DNA from 2 places in the Bacteroides zhangwenhongii genome. Region 2 is predicted to be linked to the other one. Evidence: riboswitches for the same ligand, from Rfam matches in the RefSeq annotation. Region 2 holds a riboswitch; the other holds the start of a gene.
What was found. Region 2 has a riboswitch for thiamine pyrophosphate ahead of thiS (sulfur carrier protein ThiS). Riboswitches for the same ligand answer to the same signal wherever they lie in the genome.
Positions count from the first base shown of each region.

Region 1: it holds a riboswitch for thiamine pyrophosphate, as region 2 does, so the genes downstream of both, GD630_RS12660 (TonB-dependent receptor) here and thiS (sulfur carrier protein ThiS) in region 2, are expected to answer to the same signal.

Region 1 covers NZ_CP059856.1:3,153,692-3,160,670, reverse strand. The annotation lists gene GD630_RS12680 (cofactor-independent phosphoglycerate mutase) at 1-33, shown strand, start outside; gene thrC (threonine synthase) at 106-1,407, shown strand; gene GD630_RS12670 (thiamine diphosphokinase) at 1,623-2,246, opposite strand; gene pnuC (nicotinamide riboside transporter PnuC) at 2,243-2,851, opposite strand; gene GD630_RS12660 (TonB-dependent receptor) at 2,872-5,160, opposite strand; TPP riboswitch at 5,161-5,257, opposite strand; gene GD630_RS12655 (mechanosensitive ion channel family protein) at 5,385-6,287, shown strand; gene GD630_RS12650 (hypothetical protein) at 6,389-6,628, opposite strand; gene GD630_RS12645 (O-acetylhomoserine aminocarboxypropyltransferase/cysteine synthase family protein) at 6,696-6,979, opposite strand, start outside.
Region 2 covers NZ_CP059856.1:1,798,693-1,805,671, reverse strand. The annotation lists gene thiH (2-iminoacetate synthase ThiH) at 1-395, opposite strand, end outside; gene thiC (phosphomethylpyrimidine synthase ThiC) at 408-2,096, opposite strand; gene GD630_RS07240 (thiazole synthase) at 2,131-2,907, opposite strand; gene GD630_RS07235 (thiamine phosphate synthase) at 2,940-3,557, opposite strand; gene thiS (sulfur carrier protein ThiS) at 3,562-3,762, opposite strand; TPP riboswitch at 3,823-3,916, opposite strand; gene GD630_RS07225 (superoxide dismutase) at 4,079-4,696, opposite strand; gene GD630_RS07220 (RHS repeat protein) at 4,774-6,513, opposite strand; gene GD630_RS07215 (ATP-dependent helicase) at 6,659-6,979, shown strand, end outside.

The DNA.
Region 1 (6,979 bases), 1.4 Mb from region 2:
AATTTCACACTCACCACAGATTACACGGATTAACACAGATTATTTTCTCGTAATTTCTAATCTGTGTGAATCCGTGTAATCCGTGGTGAACTTAAAATAATAACAATGAAATATTATAGTACCAATAAACAGGCTCCGATCGCTTCTTTGCAAGAAGCAGTCGTTAAAGGCCTTGCCGCAGACAAAGGTTTGTTCATGCCGATGTCCATCAAACCTCTTCCGCAAGAGTTTTACGATACGATTGATACGTTGTCTTTTCAAGAGATAGCGTATCGTGTGGCCGATGCTTTCTTTGGAGAAGACATTCCGGCAGAAACGTTGAAGCAGATTGTATATGATACTTTGAGTTTTGATGTACCGTTGGTAAAGGTATCGGAGAATATTTATTCCCTCGAACTCTTCCACGGTCCCACTTTGGCGTTCAAAGATGTAGGCGGTCGTTTTATGGCACGTCTGCTGGGATATTTTATAAAGAAAGAAGGACAGAAGAACGTAAATGTGCTGGTGGCGACTTCCGGTGATACGGGAAGTGCGGTGGCTAATGGATTCTTAGGAGTGGAAGGTATCCATGTGTATGTGCTTTACCCGAAAGGGAAGGTCAGTGAGATTCAGGAAAAGCAATTTACTACGTTGGGACAGAATATTACCGCGCTCGAAGTAGACGGAACATTCGACGACTGTCAGGCATTGGTAAAATCGGCTTTCATGGATAAGGAGTTGAATGAACATCTTTCTTTGACTTCCGCTAATTCCATTAACGTAGCCCGTTTTCTTCCGCAGGCGTTTTATTATTTCTATGCATACGCCCAGTTGAAACGTGCCGGAAAGGCGGACAATGCAGTGATCTGTGTACCTAGCGGAAACTTCGGAAATATCACAGCCGGATTGTTTGGCAAAAAGATGGGCTTGCCTGTGAAGCGTTTTATTGCCGCCAACAACCGTAATGATATTTTCTATCAATATCTGCAAACCGGTAAATACAGTCCCCGTCCTTCCATTGCTACCATTGCCAACGCCATGGACGTGGGCGATCCGAGTAACTTTGCCCGTGTGCTCGATTTGTACGGAGGTTCTCATGCGGCTATCTCAGCCGAGATTTCGGGAACTACTTATACCGACGAACAAATTCGCGAGACAGTGAAAGAGACTTGGAAAGATCATCATTACCTGCTTGACCCTCACGGTGCTTGCGGTTATCGTGCGTTGATGGACGGCTTGCAACCGGGTGAAACCGGAGTATTCTTGGAAACAGCTCATCCTGCCAAGTTCCTCGAAACAGTAGAAGGTATTATTGGCGAGGCTGTGGAAATCCCTGGCAAATTGCAGGAGTTTATGAAAGGTGAGAAGAAGAGCATGCCTATGTCTAAAGACTTTGCAGACTTTAAAAAGTATCTGCTGGCGCTTTAATCGTATGGAAGTTTTGTCTTACGAGGAAATTTGAAATACGGCTTATTGTCACTTGTTGGTTGTAGGAGATCCCGATGCGCTTCGACCTAAAACCTCTCTGGTGCAGAAAGCGTGTCGCTTGACACAGTCCGACAAATTGAAAAGCGTCAAGTTATTATCCCCCAATCCTGTAATGAAGGTGTGGTTGAAACGGGAATTGGGGGCATAGTCTTGTCTTAATGAGCAAGATAAACAAGATACTCTCCTATGCAATGGATTGTGAATTGATTGGCTGTAGCCTCATTGAGTGTACCTTGCCACCAATTGCTAAAGTCACTGAGGGGATAAACCAATCCTTCTCCTTTCAATCCTTTTGCTCCGAAATTGATAATGGAAACTTGCTGACCGGGATGCGACTCGAATGTCTGTGTACCACTGGCGGGCATAAATACACCGTAATCGGTGATAGTCCTGACTTCCAGATTCTCTTTCATATAGTCTATGAGTAGACTGATATTTCCTAATGTATGATCTTCCCGTTTGCCGGTGGCTCCTACGATGGCAATCTTCCGATAGCCTTTCTTTTGCAGAAACAGGACAGCTTTGGTCTGGTCGTTCGTCTCTTGGTCGGCTATCCGGTGGATGATAGGAGCAAACAATTCCTTATATTCCGGTGAAAGGGAGTCACCGTCGCCGATAATCACATCCGGAGTATGTCCGCGTGAAATATATTCATTGGCTGCCCCGTCACAGCAAACTACGAATTTTGCCTCTTCCAACATTCTCAAAGGAAGAGGATGGGTAGGATATTCGCCATTGGCAAGTATCACAGCCTCAGGAGTATAGTGCTCGTTTATCATTGTACGCTCATTAATCTTTTCCATTTAAAGTAGCCAAAGATAGCGATAATGGAATAAAGTCCGTATAAAGCAGAGGTGAAATAAAGGTCTTTATAAATATAAAGTCCGCAACAGACAATATCGACAAGAATCCAGGCAAACCACTGTTCGATATACTTGCGTGCCAACATCCACATACCCACAATACTTAGTGCCGTAGTGAAACTATCCAACCACGGCACGTTACTGTCGGTGTACTCGATAAGTATCCAGGCAATGCCGAGAAATGAAATGATAAATACAAAGAAAAGAGGGAGATAATATCTACACGGAGTATGGATGATAGAAAGTTGTTGCAATTTACCATTTTTTTCCATGTCGGCAGATTTTCGGCTTTTTCCTTTTCTTCGTCCCCACATCCAGAAAAACCATCCATAGACCGCCGCTATCAGATAATAAATATTGATACCGAAGTCTGCATACAGTCCCGCTTTGTAATAGACGAAGATGTAGATAGCAGGCATGATGATACCCGCTATCCAAAGATAGATGCTTGCCCGGTATTCCAACCAAAGGTAGACCAAACCGACTACTGTACCGAATATTTCAAGGAAATTCATATCCATCATTCAAGTCTGTATTTTATTTAGAAACGGAGCGTGAGGTGTGCCAGAATATTGGTACCTGCCATCGGATAGAAGCGTGGATCATGCTTTATCGCATACGCTTTTGTCTTATCCCCATTCTCATAAAGTGCCACACTTTGGGAGTATCCGTTTGTCTCATATTTCGTATTGAACAAGTTATAGACGGTAGCTCCTATCGTGATTCGCTTTGTGTGGCGGGTTTTAAAGGAGTAAGAGGCACTCAGGTGATTGACGAAATAAGCGTCTAGTGAATTCTCTTTTGTACCGAAGTTGTCGAGATACTGGCGGCTGACATATTGTGACTGGAGAGCAATTTCCAGTCCGTTGCTGCCGAGAGTAATCAGGCTGTTTCCGATGAAAGAAGGAGAGAAGGCGATCGGAGTGTTTCCACCCTCGATAGCTGTCTGCGTATATAGGTCATCGACAATCTCACCATTCACCAAGCTTTCATCATACACGTAACCTACGTAGTTCTTGATACGGTTTTTGCTCCATGTGCCGTTAAGATCCCAACGCAGCCAATCATTGAATTTTGCGCCTAATGACAACTCGATCCCCATGCGATAGCTGTCTTTTACGTTCTCTGCCATCGCTTCGCCTATATCATTGGTCTTTCCGTTCAATACCAATTGGTCTGTGTAATCCATATAATACAGGTTTACACCGGCCGTAAACCATTCACCACGGTAGGTATATCCCAACTCATAATCCAATAACTTTTCCGCTGTGGGATGTTCGTCAAACATTCCATCCGTATAATTGTTGCGGGTAGGTTCTTTCTGAGCTACCGAGAAAGAGGCGTATGTGCTGTGGTTCGGATTGATTTGCCAGAAAAGTCCGGCTTTCGGATTGAAGAAGCTGAAGTGTTCTCTCACATCCAGTCGCTGCAAACGCTCGGGAGTAGCGGTGAAGTCCCATTTATCATTATCCCCATCAATCGTATAACGGATATAACGGTATTGCAGATCTGCGTATGCACTCAGGCTGCCGGTCAGTTGGTAATTGGCTTTCAAATAGATATTCCCGTCCGTCTTTCCGCCGTTATTACGGTAATACTCATGTTCCGGGTCGAGTTGTTCGGTGTAATTCTTTACCCACAAAACTTTTCCATAATGGTCGTTACTGTATCGGTTGAGTCCGCCGCCTAGCGAAGCGTTCAGTCTCTCATTCTGGTAATTCAGAGAGAAGATACCGCCGCCGAAATCACTGTCCACCAACTTCTGGCGTACGAGATTTGTTTTCTTCTGCGGTTCGCTGTTATCCGGCAGGTAGAAAGGCTTCAAACCATATTCCTCCAATGTACGTCCGTTCTTGTATTCCTGATAATAACCGAAGCCATTGGTATAATGGAAAGCGATATTCAGATTCCATGCCGGAGAGAAGATATGATTGAACAGAAGTTGATAATGTGTCTGTCGGTAATTATCCGTTTGATCATCATAAAAGCCGATCGGATAACCTTTTCCTTTATTATCATCCAGAATGACTCCGTTCGGATTATATGTCCGGTCGTTCTCCAGTTGTTCTTTGCTGATACCGTCCCAAGCATGATAAGTCTTCTCCTTTCCACCGAAAGTGATAAACTTGATCGTTGTGCTCTCACCGAAGTAACCGCCTTGCACGAAATATGATTTCAGGTCTGATGAGGCGCGGTCGCGGTATCCGTCACTCTGGATATTAGAGAGCCGCGCATCGAATGCCCAATATTTGTTAATCAGCCCGGTCCCGACTTTGACCGTTTCTTTGTGCGTGTTGAATGAACCGTAAGAACCGGAAACTTCGGCGTATGGTTGGGATGAAATGCTTTGCGTACGCATATTGATACTGGCGCCGAATGCTCCCGAACCGTTGGTCGATGTGCCTGCTCCCCGTTGAATCTGCATATCTTCCAGAGAAGAGGCGAAGTCGGGAGTATTTACCCAGAAGATGGCGTGGCTCTCCGCATCGTTCATCGGAATACCGTTGGCGGTGACGTTAATACGGGTAGCGTCCGTTCCGCGAACGCGAATCGTAGTATATCCTACTCCCGCTCCGGCATCTGAGGTTGTCAGTACGGAAGGAGTGGTAGATAATAGGAATGGGATATCCTGTCCGAAATTCTGTTTACTGATCTGTTCTTTTCTTACATTGGTGAATGCTACCGGAGTTTTCGCCGTAGCACGCGTGGATACTACCTGCACTTCTTGCAGGTTTACAACTTTCAGACTGTCCGCTTTAGCACTCGTCTGTGCATGGACAGCAAAGCCTGCGCCCGATAAGGCGATGGCCATCATAACAATTCTTTTCATCTTGCTTATTTGTTAGTTCTCTACGCCGGCATTACCCGGTTCAGATTCTATGGGTATGTTCTCAGCCCGTCATGTTAAGGCACCCCTACCAGTGAATCGGATGCAAAAATACAGCATTTACAGGAGGAAAGCAAAAAAAACTTTTAGATTTGCTAAAAACAATATAACTTTGCAATTCGTTGAAAAGGACAAACAACCATTTATTCATTTAATACATTTAGATTATGTTACTATTATTTCAAGCAACACAAGCTGCGGATTCCGTGCAAGTGGCCGCAGATGAGCTGATGAAAGAGGCGATTGCCAACGCTGAAGGTTTGGACAAGCTTTCATTGATAACCCAACAACTGATTGATTTTGGTATTCGTGCCGGAGAACGTATCCTGATAGCGGTCATTGTCTTTATCGTAGGGCGTTTCCTTATTTCGATGCTCAATAAATTTGTAGGGCGTTTGATGGATAAGAGAAAGGTTGATATAAGTATCAAAACTTTCGTCCGGAGTTTGGTGAATATCCTATTGACTATTCTGTTGATTATTTCGGTTGTCGGTGCTTTGGGAGTAGAAACAACTTCGTTTGCGGCTTTGCTGGCATCTGCCGGTGTGGCTGTCGGTATGGCGTTATCCGGTAACTTGCAGAACTTTGCCGGAGGACTGATCGTGTTGCTGTTCAAACCTTATAAAGTAGGCGATTGGATTGAAAGTCAGGGCGTTTCGGGCACAGTAAAAGAAATACAGATTTTCCACACTATTCTGACTACTGCGGATAACAAAGTGATTTATGTACCGAACGGAGCGATGAGTAGCGGTGTGGTTACCAATTATAGTAATCAGGTGACTCGTCGTGTAGAGTGGATTGTAGGAATCGATTATGGAGAAGATTATGACAAGGTACAGGAAGTCGTTTATGAGATTCTTGCTGCCGATAAGCGTATCCTGAATGAACCCGCCCCATTTGTAGCTCTTCATGCATTGGACGCAAGCAGTGTGAATGTAGTAGCGCGTGTTTGGGTGAACAGCTCGGATTATTGGGGAGTTTATTTCGACATCAACAAGGCTATTTACGAAACCTTCAATGAAAAGGGTATCAATTTCCCGTTCCCGCAGCTTACAGTGCATCAAGGCTGATTATCATACCGTATATAATAGAAAACGAGAGAGTCTCACTTTTGTGGAACTCTCTCGTTTTATTTAGAACAATAGTCTGGTGTGATTGAATGAATTTACTTTTATTTAATACCGAAATCTTCGGCTAGCTCGTATCTGTCTTCTTTAATCCCCAGTACGTGATTGATTTTCCTTCTTTTTTCAAGATCCTTGAAATAATTTTCTACGACCTGATAGAGATTAAAGTTTGTAGTAGATCCGGCGGCTAAATCGAGTGACTCCACCAGCTTTTCTACGGCTTGATGGATTTTCTCTGCGTCTATCAGATGCAGTTCGTTACTGTGTATTAAATATTTTTCCATAACTGCAATGTTTTAATGTTATATTGGTATAACATCTTGTAGTCATGGAAAGTTCAATGATTGAATGTTAGATTTTGGCAAGCGCCTGATCCAAATCCTCAATCAGGTCATCAATATGTTCCGTTCCAATTGATAAACGTACGGTGCCCGGATAAATCTCCTGTTCGGCGAGTTCCTGTGCATTGAGCTGTGAATGGGTAGTGCTTGCCGGGTGGATCACCAATGATTTCACATCGGCAACATTGGCAAGCAGGGAGAAAATCTCCAGGCTGTCGATGAAGCGGTGTGCTTCTTCTTGTCCGCCTTTTACCTCGAAAGTAAAAATGGAACCGGCACCATTCGGGAAGTAAC
Region 2 (6,979 bases):
TTCTCGCCGGTCACTAGCAGGAGATTCTCGAAAGGAGCCAGACGTTTGATAGCCTTGTACTCGTTGATAATCTCTTCCTCTGTCAGTATGGTTCTTTTCATCGGATTACTGATATGGAAACCGCAATACACACAAGAGTTGGTGCAAGAATTAGTCAGATAGAGCGGAACAAACATAGAGATGGTCTTGCCGAACCGTTCCAATGTATATTTCTGGCTGAGGCGTGCCATCACTTCCAGGTAAGGAGCGGCGGCCGGAGAAATCAATGCCATAAAATCGTTGACGTCCAGGTGCTCTTTTTTACCCAATGCACGTCGTACGTCTGCATCCGTTTTGGAATAGATGGCTTTTGTCGTCTCTTCCCAAGATATTTTTTCTAATTCGTCTGAAAACATAATTTTTAGTGATTAGTTTTTGTTCTTCTTTAAATCACGTGACAACCGCATCGCACAGAAATTAGGTCCGCACATCGTACAGTATTCTCCATCGATATGATGTCCGGCACGGAAGTAGCTTTGTGCACGTTCCGGGTCAAGTGATAAATCAAACTGGTCTTTCCAACGGAACTCATACCGGGCTTTGCTCAATGCATTATCACGTACCTGTGCTCCCGGATGTCCTTTGGCGAGGTCGGCGGCATGGGCGGCAATCTTATAAGTGATGACTCCCACACGTACGTCTTCTTTGTCCGGCAGGGCAAGATGTTCCTTAGGAGTGACATAGCAAAGCATTGCCGTTCCCAACCATCCGATTTGTGCCGCACCGATGGCGGAAGTGATATGATCATATCCCGGAGCAATATCCGTTACCAGCGGGCCGAGTGTATAGAACGGCGCATCGTGGCATTTCTCGATCTGGCGTTCCATATTTTCTTTGATCTTGTGCATCGGAACGTGTCCGGGGCCTTCGATGAATGCTTGCACATTCTTATCCCATGCGCGTAACACTAATTCTCCCATTGTATCCAATTCTGCAAACTGCGCTTCGTCATTCGCGTCGTAGATAGAACCTGGACGAAGTCCGTCGCCCAAAGATACTGCCACATCATACTGTGCCAGAATATCGCAGATGTCGTCAAAGTGTTCATATAAGAAACTTTCCCGGTCGTGCACCAGACACCATTTGCTCATGATACTTCCTCCGCGACTGACAATACCGCACAACCGCTTGTCGGCAAGATGGACATTGTGCCGACGGATACCTGCATGGATGGTAAAGTAATCCACTCCTTGTTCGCATTGTTCAATCAAAGTATCCCGGTAAATTTCCCAAGTCAGGTCTTCCACCACACCGTTTACTTTCTCAAGAGCCTGATAGATAGGGACTGTGCCGACGGGTACGGGGCAGTTGCGGATAATCCATTCACGTGTCTCATGAATGTTTTCTCCGGTAGAGAGATCCATCAACGTATCGCCTCCCCATTTGCAACTCCATAATGCTTTTTCTACCTCTTCGTCAATGCTCGAAGTAGTAGCCGAGTTTCCGATATTCGTATTGATTTTTACCAGAAAGTTACGTCCGATAATCATCGGTTCGGCTTCCGGATGATTAATGTTGGCGGGCAGTACGGCACGTCCTTCCGCAATCTCCTGGCGGACAAATTCGGGAGTGATATAAGTCTTGATTCCTAACTCTTCGCAATTCATGTTTTCACGGATGGCCACATACTCCATCTCCGGAGTGACAATTCCCTTTTTGGCGTATGCCATCTGAGTAATAGCCTCTCCTTTTTTTGCCCGATAAGGCAGAGCGATATGCTCAAAACGCAGGTGGTCGAGGCTTTTGTCGTTCCGTCTCATTTGTCCGTATTCGGAAGTGATTTCGGGTAGTTGCTCCACATCACCACGACCGACAATCCATTCTTCACGCATTCGGGGCAAGCCTTTTTTGAGATCAATACTCATTTCCGTATCACTGAACGGTCCGCTGGTGTCATACACATATACTTCCGGATTGGGAGTTACAATCTTTTCTTCGCCTTCAAAACTGACACTGGGCACTTGCTCCACTTTCCGCATGGCAACGCGGATATTCGGATAAAGTTTTCCGGGTAAATATACTTTCTGAGAGCGGGGAAATTTTATTCTTTGTTCCATAATTGTTCTTTTAGCAGTCAGCTACTTATTCATATTATTTATCCAAAAAAGCAGTCAGCGGTGAGCTGGCTTCGGCTATAAAGTTGTCCGCTTGCAGTCCTAATCCCGCTTCGTATGCCTGTCTTCCGGCTTCGGTGGCAGTTTTGAAGGCCTTCGCCATTTCTACCGGGTTTCCGGCAACGGCAATTGCTGTATTTACCAGTACGGCGGAAGCTCCCAGTTCCATTGCTTCAGCGGCATGGCTTGGCGCACCGATACCTGCATCAACGACAACAGGGATACCTGCCTGCTCGATAATAATCTGTAGGAATTCTTTGGTCTGCAATCCTTTATTTGTGCCGATCGGAGCGCCGAGAGGCATAACGGTAGCTGCTCCGGCTTCTTCCAACCGTTTACAAAGCACGGGGTCTGCCTGACAATAAGGCAATACGACGAAACCTAGTTTTACCAACTCTTCCGTAGCTTTCAGTGTCTCGATAGAGTCGGGGAGCAGGTAGCGGGGATCTGGGTGAATCTCTAGTTTCAGCCAGTTTGTTCCGAACGCCTCACGCGCCATCTGTGCGGCAAACACAGCCTCTTCCGCATCGCGTACACCGGAAGTGTTGGGTAATAACTGGATATTCGGATGGATAATATGTTTCAGCATATCGTCCTCTTTGTTGTCCATGTCAATACGTTTCATGGCAACCGTTACCATTTCTGTGCCCGAAGCCAGAATAGATTGCTCCATTATTTCATTGGAGTTGAATTTTCCTGTTCCCAAGAAAAGGCGTGAGCTGAATTCACGTCCTGCAATTACTAACTTTTCCATGTCTTTTGGAATTTAGAATTATAGATGTTGATTTATGAATTACTTAGAATCTTCCGTGTTTCCTCTACCGGATTTTCCGCCCGGAGAATCGTTCCGGACAAGGCGATGCCATTGACTCCTGTGCGGAGGATACCGGGGATATCTTCGTTGGTGATTCCTCCGATAGCTACTACCGGAAGGTTGATATCCGCTTCTTTCATTTGTGAAAGGATGGAAGCGTAACCTTCCAGACCGAGTACGGGACTTAAATTCTTTTTAGTGGTGGTGAAGCGGAAGGGACCGATCCCCAAGTAATCGGCTCCGGCGCGGTAATGTTGTACGACATCCTCGAAGGTATTGGCCGTGCCACCGATGATAAAGGCTTCTCCGAGTATCTGTCGTGCCTGGTCGATGGGCATATCCTTCTTTCCCAGATGTACACCGTCCACTTCCAGTTTCTTGACCAATTCGACATGATCATCGAGAACTAAGATAGCTTCGTGTTCCTTACAGAGTGGCTTCAGTTGCAGCGCCACTTGTTCCACCTCCTCAAGAGGAGCTTCTTTCATGCGTAGTTGGATCCATTTGCACCCTCCTTCGAGTGCCATACGTGCCGATTCGAAATATGAATACCGTTCGGTCTGATGTGTGATAAATTGCAGACTAATCATTTTCTTATCCTCCGCAAGCCGCCTTGATAATTACCAGATTGTCATTCTCATGCAATACGAAACGTTCCCATTCGGTACGGGGAATCATTTTGTTGTTTACCGCGATAGCAATACCTTGAACGGGAAGTTCGAGTTGCGTCGTCAGCTGTGTAAGGGTAGAGTTGGGGATAAGTTCCACCTCTTTGTTGTTCACTTGTACTTTCATTGTCCTATCAGAATAAATAAGTTGAAAGTAAATACAAAGAGCGTGCTTTTACGGAAAGGCGATAAGAAGAAACACAATCCCTACGTCAGTGCTAACTGCATCAGGTTCTTAGGGTATAATCTCAGCCCCTCATGGGGCACCCCTTTGTCTTTACGGGAGCAAAGTAAGTGAAAAAGAAACAGAAAAACACTAAATCGGTTGATTTTTTTTCATTTTTCTGTCGGATATTTGTGTTGGTGGCATCTATATAGCCTAAAAAAGGTCGCTGTGAAAATCACAACGACCTTGTTCAAGTATAGTTTAGTCAGTAAATCCGTTACATTCTGTTTTCCACCACATCCCAGTCGATGATACTCCACAGGGCATTGACATGGTCGGCACGACGGTTCTGGTAATCCAGATAGTAAGAGTGTTCCCACACGTCAAAACCGAGAAGCGGTTTCAATCCGGCACGTACAGGGTTACTGCCGTTTCCTTCTTTGGTGATGTGCAGTTTTCCGTTTTTATCAACGGACAACCAGGCCCATCCTGAACCGAATAATCCTACCGCTGCCGCATTGAATTCTTTCTTGAAGTTTTCAAAGCTGCCGAAGTCACGCTTGATGGCTTCTCCCAGTTTGCCTGTCGGTTCTTTCTTGGCAGGTTTGGGGGCAAATTGCAGGAAATATAGATTGTGGTTCAATACTTGTCCGGCGTTATTGAATATAGCTCCGTCCGGTGCGGTGGCAACGATTTCTTCCACCTTTTTACCTTCATATTCGGTTCCGGGCACGAGGCTGTTCAGATTATTTACATACGTTTGTAGATGTTTCCCGTAATGGAAATCTATCGTTTGCTGACTGATTACAGGTTCCAACGCATTGTTTGCGTAAGGAAGTTTAGGCATTTCGTAAGTCATGGTCATCATAATTAAAGACATTAATATAGTATTCATAATGTTACAAGTTTTAAATGGCTTGTTATACTATAATAACAGAAGCATTTGGTAAAAGGTTCGCAGTATCTTCACTTTTATTTATAAATATACTGTACTCGTTCCACCTCTTGGGGATTTCCGCGATTTGTACGGCAGACCCATTGCCCTGTATTATCATATTCATAATAAGAATTTCCGTCAATCGGATTGCCATATTTATCATACATACAAGTCAGGTAACCGGACGTTTTCTGGTTATTGCCTAAAATACGCAGATAAGCTATCTGAGTCAAATAACCGTATTTATCATATTCATAAGTATCTTTTTGGGAGATAACTTGATCGGCGGAGTTAGCCATAAGCAAGTTCTGATGTTGCGATGCGGTCAATCTGCCTTTTTCATCATACTTGTTCGCTGTGTATGCTTGGAGTTCTCCGTTCTTATTATATTCTTTAGCTTCAGTCAATAAGCCTTGTTTATTGTATGTGCTGATAATCGACCTTCCGTCCATATATTTAAGTGAATCGCTCTCGATGCTCCCGTCGGCACCGATACGGCGTGTCCTTCGGTAAATGTCCGTTTTGGTCTTGGGATTTGTCTGCACTTCAAAAATGCAGTGGCCTTGAGGGTCATACAGTCTGTTTGTTTGCACCTCGTCACTCACCTGACCGTTTTTCATAGTCAGGGATAATATAGAGACAAGCTGCCCCTTGTCATTGTACGAATAAGTGGTTGACACATTCCCAGTGCTGTCGTTGGCGGCAGACTTGATCAGTCGTCCCGCATTGTAATATTTTACGGAAGTGGGAGTGGAGATGATTGTCTGTAGAATGAATGGAGCTCGTAGCGCATTGGCTTGATCACGAAACTCTTTGTACTTATGTGTACTGAGGAATTCCTGCAACAAACCCAAAGATTCGGAATTGGTTATTGCCGGTTTCAAAAGTTCAAAATCAGCTTTCTCGCTAAGATATTCGAGGTCGTCCAGATGGGTACGTGCTGAGGAACTCAGATAAGGGTTGCGTTTATAATCGTCAATAACCTGCCGGAGGGCGGTTGCATTGTTTCCCTCTCGCAGACTGTCGATACAATGGAATAGAAAATCATCATATAAAGCTTGGACTTCTGGCAAAAACGGGCGCGTTTCTTTGTCCGTGAAAAACTTTAGCATTGCCGGATCGTCAAAAAAAGCTTTGAAATTTTCCTGTGACGGGGTATGCTTTACAATCCCGTATAACCGTTTGTTTTCGGCAGCATTGATTTGCGGGATAAATTTCCCGTTCGGATATTCCGCTATATATGTCTGATATGTACTGAGTGCAGGCGCTGTCAGCATACCTTCCAATAAAGCCAATTCGCGGATATTCCGTATCTTCTGTGCAATAACGGAGTCTGCCGTATAACCGCTTGAACGAATACTGTCCAGCAGTGTACGGCTGAAAGGTATCTGTTCTTTCGAAGCCTCCAATATGTGGATAATAGCCTGTTCCGCTCTGTCCTGTACGTTCGGAAGCGGTATTTTCTCTTCCTCACAGATGTTGGAGAAGTAGGCGTTTGCCGCTTTCCCGTAACATCCGAAATAATCGGTTGCGGCTTGTTCGCTTTGTTCGTTCCACAACCCGTTAAGGACATCCAGCAGGGCTAGTTCTTCGGCATAATATGCCTTCGTGTCGTTGTCTACCTTTTCTCGGTTCTTCTGCCATTTTTCCGTATCATTATCGTTCAGATACCTTAGCAGTTTTTCCATACGGCTTTGTTTTTGCGCCATAGCCTGTGGAATGCAGGCGACTAGGCTTAAACTCAAAATAATTGATAACAATATACTTTTTTTCATTGCTTTGGGGGTTAGGTTAAAATAGTTAGTGACGAAAAATCATAAAAATACCGTCATTCTCAAATGAATATTATACTTTTGTATTCAGAACAAATTTGAATGCCGAGAGTTTGTTAAAAAACTACATTGTTTTTATAATGCTGTTATGAATATCAATTATATAAAGGAATTGAATGAGAGTCAGTGCGCGGCGGTGACTTACAATGACGGGCCTTCGCTAGTGATAGCCGGTGCGGGTTCGGGTAAGACACGTGTGCTGACTTATAAAATAGCCTATCTGTTGGAGAACGGTTACAATCCGTGGAATATTCTTGCACTTACCTTTACCAATAAGGCGGCACGTGAGATGAAAGAACGTATTGCCCGACAAGTGGGGGCGGAACGGGCACGTTACTTGTGGATGGGTACATTTCATTCCATCTTCTCCCGTATTCTTCGTGCTGAGGCGCAATATATCGGCTTTACC